DNA from 3 places in the Pseudoalteromonas sp. THAF3 genome. Region 3 is predicted to be linked to each of the others. Evidence: predicted binding sites of a transcription regulator. Region 3 holds the regulator's gene; each other region holds the start of a gene.
The links. Region 3 encodes sigma-54, which starts transcription at its own class of promoters, with help from an activator protein. Its sites were predicted from a motif close to GTTGGCACGNNNNTNGNNT; they were not measured.
Positions count from the first base shown of each region.

Region 1: glnA (glutamate--ammonia ligase) is a predicted target of sigma-54. The motif match lies at 1,766-1,784, and genes of this name have one in related genera.
Region 2: flgJ (flagellar assembly peptidoglycan hydrolase FlgJ) is a predicted target of sigma-54. The motif match lies at 2,674-2,692, and genes of this name have one in related genera.

Region 1 covers NZ_CP045418.1:248,319-252,608, reverse strand. The annotation lists gene typA (translational GTPase TypA) at 1-1,398, opposite strand, end outside; gene glnA (glutamate--ammonia ligase) at 1,841-3,247, shown strand; gene FIU82_RS01190 (DUF4124 domain-containing protein) at 3,413-3,946, shown strand; gene glnL (nitrogen regulation protein NR(II)) at 4,042-4,290, shown strand, end outside.
Region 2 covers NZ_CP045418.1:2,361,331-2,365,620, forward strand. The annotation lists gene flgK (flagellar hook-associated protein FlgK) at 1-1,699, opposite strand, end outside; gene flgJ (flagellar assembly peptidoglycan hydrolase FlgJ) at 1,703-2,638, opposite strand; gene FIU82_RS11025 (flagellar basal body P-ring protein FlgI) at 2,789-3,880, opposite strand; gene flgH (flagellar basal body L-ring protein FlgH) at 3,892-4,290, opposite strand, start outside.
Region 3 covers NZ_CP045418.1:2,873,269-2,877,558, reverse strand. The annotation lists gene rapZ (RNase adapter RapZ) at 1-50, opposite strand, end outside; gene ptsN (PTS IIA-like nitrogen regulatory protein PtsN) at 117-563, opposite strand; gene hpf (ribosome hibernation promoting factor) at 565-852, opposite strand; gene FIU82_RS13440 (RNA polymerase factor sigma-54) at 878-2,374, opposite strand; gene lptB (LPS export ABC transporter ATP-binding protein) at 2,399-3,124, opposite strand; gene lptA (lipopolysaccharide transport periplasmic protein LptA) at 3,124-3,648, opposite strand; gene lptC (LPS export ABC transporter periplasmic protein LptC) at 3,638-4,192, opposite strand; gene kdsC (3-deoxy-manno-octulosonate-8-phosphatase KdsC) at 4,189-4,290, opposite strand, start outside.

The DNA of each region.
Region 1 (4,290 bases), 610 kb from region 3:
CATCAAACCAGAACCTGAGGTTAAGGTCATGAAATCAGTCTGGAAACCAATCAAGCCACGGCTTGGGATCATAAAGTCCATACGAATACGGCCTTTACCATCTGGAGACATATCAGTCATTTCTGCTTTACGTAAACCCAGCTGCTCCATGATAGAGCCTTGGTGCTCGTCTTCACAGTCGATAGTCACTGTTTCGTAAGGTTCTTGGATTTCACCATCAACTTCACGCAAGATAACTTCTGGACGAGACACGGCAAGTTCATAGCCTTCACGACGCATGTTTTCGATAAGTACGCCCAAGTGTAGTTCACCACGGCCTGATACACGGAAGCTATCAGGGTTATCGGTCTCTTCTACGCGTAATGCCACATTATGAACTAGCTCGGCTTGCAAACGTTCAAGGATATTACGTGAGGTGACGTATTTACCTTCTTGGCCAGCAAAAGGTGAGGTATTTACAGAGAACGTCATGGTAACAGTAGGCTCATCAACACTCAGTGCTGGTAACGCTTCAACCGTGTTGACATCACAAATGGTATCGGAGATTTTCAACTCGCCAAGGCCACTCACCGCGATGATGTCGCCGGCAGTTGCCTCTGTCGCATCATGACGGTCAAGACCTAAGTAAGTAAGCACTTGGCCCACTTTGCCGTTACGTTTACTGCCATCAGCACCGACAATAGTAACCTGCTGATTTACTTTCACAGTACCACGCTTAATACGGCCTACGCCGATAACGCCAACGTACGAGTTGTAATCAAGCTGTGAGATTTGCATTTGTAGCGGCCCTTCTGGATCCGCATCTGGTGCTTCAACTTCTTTCACGATGGCTTCAAACATTGGTTCCATGTTGTCAGAAGGCTCATCTAAATCGAGCGTTGCCCAACCATTAATCGCTGATGCATAAATAACTTTAAAGTCTAACTGTTCGTCAGTTGCACCTAAGTTATCGAACAAGTCAAATACTTGGTCCATAACCCAATCAGGGCGTGCACCCGGCTTATCAACCTTGTTAATAACAACGATTGGCTTCAACCCTTGCGCGAACGCTTTTTGCGTTACAAAGCGCGTCTGCGGCATTGGCCCTTCTTGTGCGTCAACAAGTAATAGTACGGAGTCAGCCATCGAAAGTACGCGCTCTACCTCGCCACCAAAGTCGGCGTGCCCAGGGGTATCGACGATATTGATATGGTAGTCTTTCCAGTTGATTGCCGTGTTTTTAGCTAGGATGGTAATACCACGTTCTTTTTCAAGATCGTTCGAGTCCATCACTCGCTCTTCGTTGCCACCACGGGTTTGTAGTGTGCCCGATTGCTCAAGCAATTTATCAACCAAAGTCGTTTTACCATGGTCAACGTGTGCGATAATCGCGATATTTCTTAACTTTTCGATGCTCATATATTTACTTAGAGGCTAACCCCATATTTCCTAAATGATCCACACCCAGCGGCGCGGGCCACCTGTGTCGAGTTTAAAAGGTCGCGTATTATCCCTTATAACGCCACTAGATGAAAGTTTATCCAGCTAATTAATTTACTTCCGTGCCTAACATAGCCTAGTCGCTTGACATAAAAATGACACCGAGACTGTGCTATCAGTGTTTTTTGGTGCGCTCACATCCTTATTTGAGTCATCCCTTGATACATGACAATGCAGCCTGAAAAATTTGCACTACAATGTAGCAAGTTCGCACCCTATTGGTGCAAAAAATAAGTTTGAGATTACCAAATAGAAAGTAACCCCCTACTAAACAGACACTTATACTTTTGGCATGGTTTAAGCTTACCCATGCACAAATGCAGTAAGTTGCAGCAAATAATAATCCATAGTTGGAGGACACATGTCACAATCGGTATTAGATTTTATTAAAGAGCACGACGTAAAATTCGTTGACCTTCGTTTCACCGACACCAAAGGTAAAGAGCAGCATGTCTCTATCCCTCATCACCAGGCTGATGAAGATTTCTTTGAAGACGGTAAAATGTTTGACGGCTCTTCAATTGCAGGCTGGAAAGGCATTAACGAGTCAGACATGGTGCTGATGCCTGATGCTGAAAGCGCTAAGCTTGATCCCTTCGCCGAAGAAACCACACTTATCGTACGTTGTGACGTTGTTGAACCTTCAACTCTTCAAGGCTATGAGCGCGATCCTCGCTCTGTGGCCAAGCGTGCTGAAGAATATATGCGCTCAACAGGTATTGCCGATACGATTCTGTTTGGCCCTGAACCAGAATTTTTCCTTTTTGACGATGTTAAGTACAAAACAGATATGTCTGGGTCAATGTATAAAATCGACGCTGAAGAAGCATGCTGGAATTCAGATAAAGATTACGAAGGCGGTAACACCGGTCACCGTCCTGGCGTCAAAGGTGGTTACTTCCCTGTTGCTCCAGTGGACTCATCACAAGATTGGCGTAGTGCCACTTGCATGGTGCTTGAAGAACTCGGCCAAGTCGTTGAAGCTCATCACCACGAAGTAGCAACAGCTGGCCAAAACGAAATCGCCACCCGCTTTAACACCATGGTTTTGAAAGCGGACGAAATTCAAGAGATGAAGTATGTTATTCACAACATGGCGCATCTATATGGTAAAACCGCTACTTTCATGCCTAAGCCTGTGGTTGGCGACAACGGTTCAGGCATGCATTGTCACCAATCTCTAGGTAAAGATGGTAAAAACATCTTTGCAGGCGACAAGTATGGTGGCCTATCAGAAGAAGCGCTTTACTACATCGGTGGTATCATCAAGCACGCCAAAGCTATTAACGCCTTTGCCAACGCTTCGACAAACTCATACAAGCGCCTTGTTCCGGGTTTCGAAGCACCTGTTATGCTTGCTTATTCTGCACGTAACCGCTCAGCGTCTATTCGTATCCCTGTAGTTCCATCAGAGAAAGCTCGCCGTATTGAGGTACGCTTCCCAGACCCTACAGCGAACCCATACCTTGCCTTCTCAGCGATGCTAATGGCGGGTCTTGATGGCATTAAGAACAAGATCCACCCTGGCGACGCCATGGATAAAGATCTATATGACTTACCTGCAGAAGAGGCAGCAGAGATTCCAACAGTGGCAGCGTCATTGCAAGAAGCCCTTGATTCACTTGATGCGGATCGTGAATTCTTGACGCAAGGCGGCGTATTCACTGACGACCTGATTGATGCATACATCGGCTTGAAATCAGCTGAAGTAGAAAAGCTCAACATGACTACACACCCTGTAGAATTTGAAATGTACTACAGCGTGTAAACCGCATAACTACCACTTAGTTATATCATGTGTGTTCTCAAAGCCTGCTTAGCAGGCTTTTTTTATGGTAAAAAAGTTGTAAATAGACTAAAGTTAGGGTTTAACCAAGTAATTGGTTAAATTTCAGCTAACTATAAGAATAATAAACGTAAAATAGGAAGTAGCGTGACAACGAAGTGGTCTATCTTATGCGTTTTCATGGTTCTGGGTTTGAGTGCCTTTAACGCCAACGCAACCAATAAAAGCATCTATGTATGGAAGGATGAGAACGGTGTATTAGTTTTTTCTGACTCTCCAAGAAAAGGAGCTGAGAAGGTAAAGTTAAACTCCCCAGCGATGAGTATGCCCTCAACTGACACGCAAATTCTTGAGCAAGATAATAGCGCTGACCAAGGAGTTAATTTCTCAGTCGCTATTACCACTCCAAATCAAGAAGAAACAATTCGTGATAACACAGGCTCTGTACATGTTACCGGCCAAGTGTCACCGCGCTTTATGCAAGGCCACCGCGTGCAACTTATGCTCGATGGAAAGCCTTACGATAAACCACAATCATCAACGGTGTTTGTTATGCGTAATGTTGATAGAGGGGCGCATCAAGTACGGTTGCGCCTAGTGGATGGCAATGGTAAACAGCTGGCCACTTCTGAACCTGTGACATTTTATCTGCATCGCCGTTCAGTGATCACAGGCCCTTAAACTGCATACCACTCCGGGTTGCGCACCGATTGGGCAACCCGGCTAAATACTGCTAAGATAATTCGCACCAAATTGGTGCAACACCGAAATTGATAATGAAGCTTCCTCGTGATTTTTTCCAACAAATGTGGGAAAACCTACATACCGCTATTTTAGTCTTAGACCAAGATTTCAATCTGGTGTATGCCAATACCAGCTGTACCGAACTCCTTGGGCTAGGCTTAAAGCGCATCGTGGGCCAGCCTTTCAAAGCATTATTTAATTACCACTCGGTAGAATTAGAGCGCATCGCTGACTATACCCTTAAACAAGGGGTAGATTGCCACCAACACAGAGCTGACGTG
Region 2 (4,290 bases), 510 kb from region 3:
GCCCAGCGAGTGCCAGGCCATTACGGTTATCGTCAAAACCCCCGGTATTAAACTCGAGGCTAAACGTATCGCCTGCAGCCGGGTTGCCTTCAATATTAAAGTCAAAGCCATAGTTAGCGTACGGTGCTCCTGCTTGAGCGAGCATATTTTCAGCTGGCGGTGTAATGGTAAAAGTCGTTGTACCATTGCCATCGGTAATCGTGTACTCGTTAGGATTACCTGTTTTTTGCAAGCTGATTGGCCCATTCGTCAAGCTTGGCGGCGGGCCCACAGTGATGCCCGTTGAGTTGGCAATATCAGTCACCGAACCGGGAGAAATTGCCGCTTCACTGACGTTATTTAACGCTGTTTCGGTGCGAATTGGCGACGCTAATGCCAGCTTTTCTGGCCGCGTGGTCGCCAACCCAACATTGCTGGCTGCAAAGGCATTTAACTTGATATCAAAGCTATCTCCCGCCGCAGGCGCACCTGTCACATCAATATCTAAGCCATAAGACTCGCCACTTGTTACTGTGGTTGAGTCTATCACTCCCGCCGTTACGTTGGCCGTCGACGGCGTACCGATAGGCTCACCTTTATTATTAAGGGGCACTATCTCTACGGTTGTTGGCGAAGTAAAGGTAACACGGAAATCCGTTGCCGGAATCTCTTTGCCCATCCCCTGCTCTAAACCAGCCTGCAAATTGCCCGACCCCGCATTAGCGGCGAATGGTAAGCCGTTGACGGTGGGCAAAGTGAACAGATCACCGCCTATTTCACCGTTGGCGTCCATCCCCAAGCGGTTTTGCTGATTGAAGGCGTCGGCCAATGATAAGCCCATTTGCCCCAGCTGATTTTGCGCCGGTATGAGTACCTCGTCTCGATAAGCCAGCAGACCACCAATCTCACCTTTTAAGCTGTTGGTATCAACCTCTAAGCTATTAGCTTGTCCGGAGGTCACATCAAGGCGAAGTTCCTTAAGATTCGGATCTGGATCGCCATTTAACGAGAACAAGTTAAAGCTACCATTTTCCATAACCAAAGCTTCACCTGTAGACATGAACACCAATTTTTCACCATGAGGTCCGTCAAGTGTTTCTAGGTTCATTAGCTCTGAAAGATCTTTAATCGCTTTGTCGCGCTCGTTATAGACCGAGCTGGCATCAGCTTGATCTTTCTTACCATGAACAGCCGTAATTTGGTTGTTCAGCTCACTAATTTTCTCAATTAAGCCATTGGCTTCATCAGCAAGGATCCCAAGCTGATCATTCACCACACTCTTTTGTTGCGACACAATTCCTGACAACCTATCCATCTGATTAACAAAGTTTTCTGCGTTGGTGAAGAACAACGAGCGGGTAACATTGTTAGAGGGCTGATTAAGCGCCTCTTGCAGATTATTAAACATGCCATTGATTTGCGTAGACAGGCTATTGGACTCCTCGGAAAACTGGCTGTCAATACGCTGTGCCTCCTCCATAAAGCGCTCAAAGAAGGAGCGATTAGAGGTGTCTCTATTGAGTTGCTGTTGTGCAAACTCATTGAGCAAACGATAGGTTTGCCCACGGCCAACCTGATTGTCGAAGGTGGTGCCATGCTCTGTACGCTCGCGCACGTAGCCTTCGGTATTAATGTTGGCAATATTTTTACTGGTAGTATTAAGCAGCTCGGTATTGGCACGAATGCCTGAACTGGCAATGTTTAGTAGGTTAAATGACATGATCTACTCTCCTTGCCTTAGCAGATCACCGGCTAGGGCGCGTAATTCGCTTTGCCCTAACACACGTTTAATTTTCTCTGCATACTGTGGATCGGTGGCGTAGCCAGCTTGTTGTATAGCGTCGATAAACTGATGAGGCTTATCGGCCACATCTAAAGCCTGCTGGTAACGGGGATTAGTTTTCAAAAATGAGACAAAATCATCGAAACTTTGTTTAATAGAGTCATACACTCGGAACGGTTCTTTGCGCTGAACCGCAACTCCTCCTTCATACTCTAATGTTGGTTTTACAGTCGCTTCCCCCTGCCAGTCACGGTGCGCTTTGATATTAAATAAATTGTTCGAACTTTCACCGCTCGCAGTTTTAATAATGTGTTTGCCCCAACCAGTTTCCAATGCAGCTTGAGCAACCATAACACCGGGATGCACACCGATTTTACCGGCCGCTTCACGGGCAACGTCCCACACCCCTTCGACAAACTCCTTGGCATTGGCGAAATCGGCTTTGTGAGTGATAGGAGATGCCTCAGTGTGTTGGTCTTGGGTTTTCACTTGCGCGTTGTTTAATCGTGCATCACGCAAAGCTGACGCAGGCATATAGCTGTCTTTTTGTGGCGATAACTGTTGCACAATCAAATCGGCCAAGCCCAGTGAACCATTCGCCGATAACTCACTGGAGAGCTGCTGATCATGCATGTCTTGGAAGTATTTAACGCTGCTGGCGTTAAACGGACTGTCTTCATCTTCGAAGGCTTCATTGGCTTTGCGCATGCTTTTGAGCAGCATTTGCGTAAAGATAGACTCAAACTGCTGCGCTGCTTGCTTTAGGGCCGCGCGCTCGCCATCGCTGCCGGCAGGCTGTTTTAACGCATCTTGGCGAAGCTTATCTAAGCTATTGAGATCGAAGACGCTTTGCGTTTGCAGTTGGTTAGCATCCATAAGACTGACAAAGTTATGACTAGATGCAAAAACTAAAGCAAAAAACGTACCACTGACTTTATGGTTCTGATTAACAAGAACTTATGTGGCTATAAAAACAGCAAACCCCAAGGTTTTGGGCACCTGGGGTTTGCTGTTGCAGTATCAGATTTAAATGACCACCAACTGACCATTAATAGCACCAGCCTCTTTTAACGCCTCAAGAATGGCCATTAAATCTCCTGGTGCGGCGCCCACTTCATTAATCGCCCGCACAAGGTCGTCTAAACTCACCCCGGGGTCAAAAACAAAGGCACGCGAGTCGTCTTCACGCACATCGATAATACTTTGATTGGTCACCACCGTCTCACCCTCGGCCAATGCATTGGGCTGCGACACTTCTGCATTTTCGGCGATGGTCACCGTGAGCCCGCCGTGAGTAATAGCCGCTGGCTGCAACTTGACATTTTTGCCAATCACTATGGTACCGGTACGGGAGTTGACAATGATTTTCGCAGCATTATCGGCGGGAGTGAATTCAAGGTTTTCCAGCGTCGATAAATAAGCGACTCGTTGCGAAACATCACGTGGGGCAGTTACGCGCACTGACGCCGCGTCCATTGCCATTGCGGTATTCGGCCCGACAAGATTATTAATGGTATCGGACAAGCGCTTCGCGGTAGTAAAGTCAGGGCGATTAAGATTAAAGGTAATGTAATCCCCTTGGGTAAAGGGACTCGGGATCGCGCGCTCAACAATGCCGCCATTAGGAATTCGCCCCACAGTTGGCGTATTGACCACCACACGTGAGCCATCAAGCCCTTGCGCGCCTAATCCACTAACAACTAAGCTACCTTGAGCAATAGCATAAATATTACCATCGACACCTTTTAAGAAGGTTTGCAATAAGGTACCACCACGTAGGCTCTCGGCACTGCCTACTGAAGATACAGTGACATCCATACTCTGGCCGGGTTTGATAAACGCCGGCATATCCGCATGAACGGCAACCGCTGCAACATTATTAATCTTTGGCTTAAGGTTGGCCGGCAAAGTAATGCCAAAGTTATTCAACATCGCTTTAAAGCTTTGTTCGGTAAAGCGGCTCTTCTCTCCCGTGCCAGGCAGACCCACAACCAGACCATAACCCACTAATTGGTTACTACGTACGCCCTCAACCATGGCCACATCTTTGACACGCTCGGCAAAACTTTGCCAGCTAGTCAACGCCATGCAGAACACGATAAGGTTTAACCATTTCATGACTGGACTCCTTAGAATGGGAACAAAGTGCTCATAAAGAACCGTGATAGCCAACCGGCACTTTGCGTTTCTTGCAGCTCGCCTTTGCCAGAATATTGAATGCGCGCGTTAGCGATACGGCTACTTTCTACGGTGTTTTCGGAGCTCACGTCAGCTGGGCGAACAATGCCTTCTAAGCGAATAAACTCCTGCCCAGTATTAAGCGTTAACCACTTTTCGCCACGAATCACCAGGTTACCATTGGGCAGCACGCGCATCACATTCACGGAAATATTGCCTGACAAACTGTTGGATTGATTAGATTTAGCGTCGCCGGTGAACGAAGCATCTGAGTTCACACCCATTTGAATACTATCTCCACCGATATTGACCGGATTGCCGCCTAAACCAATAACCGGCTCTAACCCCAG
Region 3 (4,290 bases):
GCGACTGATTTTCCAGAACCCGAGCGACCACTGACAATGATAAGTTCCATCCGACAACTCCTTGTTTTACCCCAAAACGCACATTTAAACCACACCATGAATCAATACGGCGCGCATTAGTCGGCGATCAATTGATAAAGCTCTTGATCGCTGCTCGCCGAGCGCAGTTGTTTACACAGTTGTTTGTCTTTTAGTTTATCAGCAATTGTCGCTAAGGTCTTCAGGTGTTGTTCAGTCTCATTAGCCGGCACTAAAAGTGCGACAAAGATATCCACTGGACGGTTATCAATGGCATCAAAGTTAATGGCTTCGCGATTAGTTACAACAATGGCAATCGTACTGTCGATACCATCGAGACGGCCATGCGGAATAGCAACGCCTTTGCCGATGCCGGTACTGCCCAGCTTTTCGCGGGTCAGCAGAGCATCAAGTACCGATTGCTCGCTGAGGTGAGGACTGTGCTGATGAGCCACCTGAGAGAGGTACTCCAGCATTCTTTTTTTGCTATTAAAAAGGACCGCAGCTTTGCTGCAGTCCTTGGTAAAGAGTGAATCTAGGTTCATGTTAGTGACGAGATAATTTCTCTTTATGTTTAATCACTTGACGGTCGAGCTTATCAATTAAGCCGTCGATCGCCGCATACATATCTTGGTGCTCTGCGGTTGCGAACAGTTCACCACCGTTAACGTGAAGAGTAGCTTCTGCTTTTTGTGTTAGTTTTTCAATATCAAGAATGACATGCACATTATTTATATGGTCAAAGTGACGCTCTAATTTTGCAAATTTGCTATTCACATAGTTGCGAAGAGAATCAGTGATTTCTACGTGACGACCGGTAAGATTTAATTGCATAAGCATTTTCCTTCTTGTCTAACGTCTATATCAAACTTTTACGCTGATTTGACGGTGGAATGGCTAGCGATTCACGATATTTAGCAATCGTGCGCCGAGCCACTTTAATTCCTTGCTCGGCTAGTACGTCGGCAATCTTGCTATCACTCAACGGTTTAGCAGGATTCTCCGCAGCTACTAGCTTTTTGATCAATGCTCGAATCGCTGTAGACGAGCATTCACCTCCGTTTTCGGTTGTAACATGGCTGGAGAAAAAGTACTTCAGCTCAAAAATACCCCGTGGTGTATGCATATACTTTTGGGTGGTCACACGGGAAATCGTTGACTCATGCATTTCCACCATTTCGGCAACGTCATTAAGCACCATTGGCTTCATTGCCTCTTCACCATGTTCAAAGAATGCCTGTTGTTGTTGAACAATGCAATTAGTTACTTTAAGTAGCGTATCATTGCGTTGTTCCAAGCTCTTTATAAACCATTTCGCTTCTTGTAAATGCGAGCGAATAAATTGACTATCGCTTTGTGACTTACAGCTTCGCGACATTGATGCATAGTGATCGTTAACGCGGATCTTAGGCATACTATCTGGGTTTAATTCAACCACCCAGCGGCCTTTAACTTTCTTCACCGATACGTCTGGAATCACATACTCTGACTGCTCTCGCACAATCGTGGCTGCAGGAGTCGGATTTAAACTGTGTATCAGTGTCATCACCTCTTTTAACTGCGCTTCTTTAAGCTTAGTCTTTTTCATCAAGGTGCGATAGTCGCGACTACCAAGCAAATCAATATAGTTACAAACTACCTCTTTGGTCTCTTCAAGCCAAGGGGTTTGTGGGTCAAATTGCTTGAGCTGGATCAACAAGCACTCTTGTAAAGAACGTGCACCAATTCCTACTGGATCAAAGAGTTGGATACGCTTGAGAACGGCTTCAATTTCATCGAGCTCGATACCATCGTCTTGTTCATCATGATTCAAGCTTTCCAGCAGATCTTCACAACTGACCGTTAAAATGCCGTTGTCATTGATGGCTTCAATGATGGCTGTGGCGATAGCCTCGTCGGTGGCACTAAAAGGTGTTAATTGCAGCTGCCACATTAAATAATCGTGTAACGACTCGGTGGTTTCGCCTTGATAGATAGACTCATCTTCTGGCATAGGCCCAGAGGAGGCAACGGGAGCCGCACTAATATACTCATCCCAAGACACATCCATGGGCAAGTCTTCACTGATGGACTCGTTGTTCATGGCATCAGCACTTTCAACTTCGTCCTTACTGGCGCTGGCCGTCTCGGCGGTGTCGTTATTTTGGTTGTCGGACGTCGACTCTTTTTGCTCTTGGTTGTCGTTATTATCGGCGTAATTGTCTTCTTCAACTTCAAGTAATGGGTTGGCGTCCAACGCCTCTTGAATTTCTTGTTGGAGATCCAAAGTACTGAGCTGCAACAGGCGAATCGCTTGCTGCAATTGTGGGGTCATTGTTAATTGCTGGCCTAGGCGCAGCTGTAATGATTGCCTCATGTATCTCTAACAATCCTTTAATCGTTATAATCTAAACTGCTCACCCAAATAGACGTCGCGAACCGTTTGATCGGCAAGAACTTGCTCTGGAGTGCCAGAAGCAATGAGCTCGCCATGGGAAACAATGTATGCGGTTTCACATACGTCTAGGGTCTCTCGCACGTTGTGGTCGGTGATTAATACACCAATGCCACGATTGCGCAGATGCTCTATGATTTTCTTTATATCTAACACTGAAATAGGGTCGACACCAGCAAAAGGTTCATCCAACAAGATAAACTTGGGATTTGCCGCCAATGCTCGCGCTATTTCTACCCGGCGACGTTCGCCACCAGATAACGCCATTCCTTGTGAGTCTCGAATGTGCTGTATATTAAACTCATCAAGTAGGCCCTCAAGCTCGCTTTCACGCTCTGCTTTGCTTAAGCCCTTGCGGGTTTCCAGGATGGCCATCAAATTTTGAAAAACTGTCAGCTTTCGAAAAATAGATGATTCTTGCGGTAAATAACCAATACCTAAGCGCGCACGAGAGTGCATCGGCATCAAGGTGATATCCTCATCATCAATACTGATGGTGCCTTTATCACTGGGTACCAAGCCAACTATCATGTAAAAAGTAGTTGTCTTACCGGCTCCATTAGGGCCGAGCAAGCCGACGATACTACCTGCTTGTACTTCTAAGCCCACACTTTTGACGACCTCCCGGCCTTTATAGCTTTTCGCTAATTTTTGTGCTTTAAGAGTCGCCATTATTGCTCTTTCTCCGGCGTATCGTCACTTTGTGGTGTTAATGTTGTGCGCACTCGTGTGCTGGAGTTTTCATCCTTTTCGGCGGTGATCAGCTGTTTGGCAATATCATAGCTTATGGTTTCGGCAACGATATGCTGGTCGGCCATGGCAATCTTAGCATCACCTTGAATTTTAAGGGTCTCAGAGGCGACGTCATAACGAATTTCCAGCGCCTGTGCAGAAATCTCAGTGCCATCTTCCATCACTTCGGTGTACACTGCTGGTGAGCCGGTGGCTACGAGCAATTGCTTGTTATCACCCAATTCTGGACGACGGTGAGCCTCAAGGCGGTCAGCTTTTATTTCCCGTTTGCCGTGAACAATATGCACGTTCTTATCAAAAATAGTGATATTTTCTTTGATCAGTGCTTGTTGTTTGTCGGCATCAATTAACACTTCCTTGGCGGTGATTTGCTCAGCAATAGCGCTGGCAGAGCACAAGCCAATTGCGATGGATGTAATTAATGCACTGATTTTATTGGTCATAATATATTGTTCGCGTATGTTCTGTTAATTCAACTATCTCTGTATTGAGGTCTGCTTTCAAGCCTTGCCCGGTGATCTTCATATTCGGGCCACTTAATACTACAGCCTGCTCGGACTCCATGCGCTGGCTATCTATATCAACTTGAATGGCCTCAGCGCTGACCTTCTCAATCATCGCCCCTTCTTTTAAGTTGGTGGCGGTGACGTTATTTTCCAAGATCAAAATGTTGTTGTTGTATAAAGTCGCTTCATCGGCGTTTACCTGCCAATTTTCTGTTTCACCATATAAGGTAAATACCGGCTTGGTGAAATGCGTAAACCCGAGCTCTTGATACAGCTCCATTTCCTCAGCATAAACGGTGTGGCTTAACTCACCCTGATCGTTATAACTAGTCTGACTTAGCCCAGTTGCGATATAGTCGGGTGTGGCAATATGGTCTTGCTGAGCGACACCATTATCTGTCGACTTCATAAAATAAGGGTACCAAAGCCACGCCATCGCGACGATAAATAGCAGTGATATGAGCGCTCTCGCTGCGTTCATGTGCTACTTCCCTGTGTTCCCAGGCTATGTCCTTGGGCCAGCATCAGCAAATCTGTGAGCTCACGCACAGCACCAAAACCGCCCGGTAGCAAGGTACT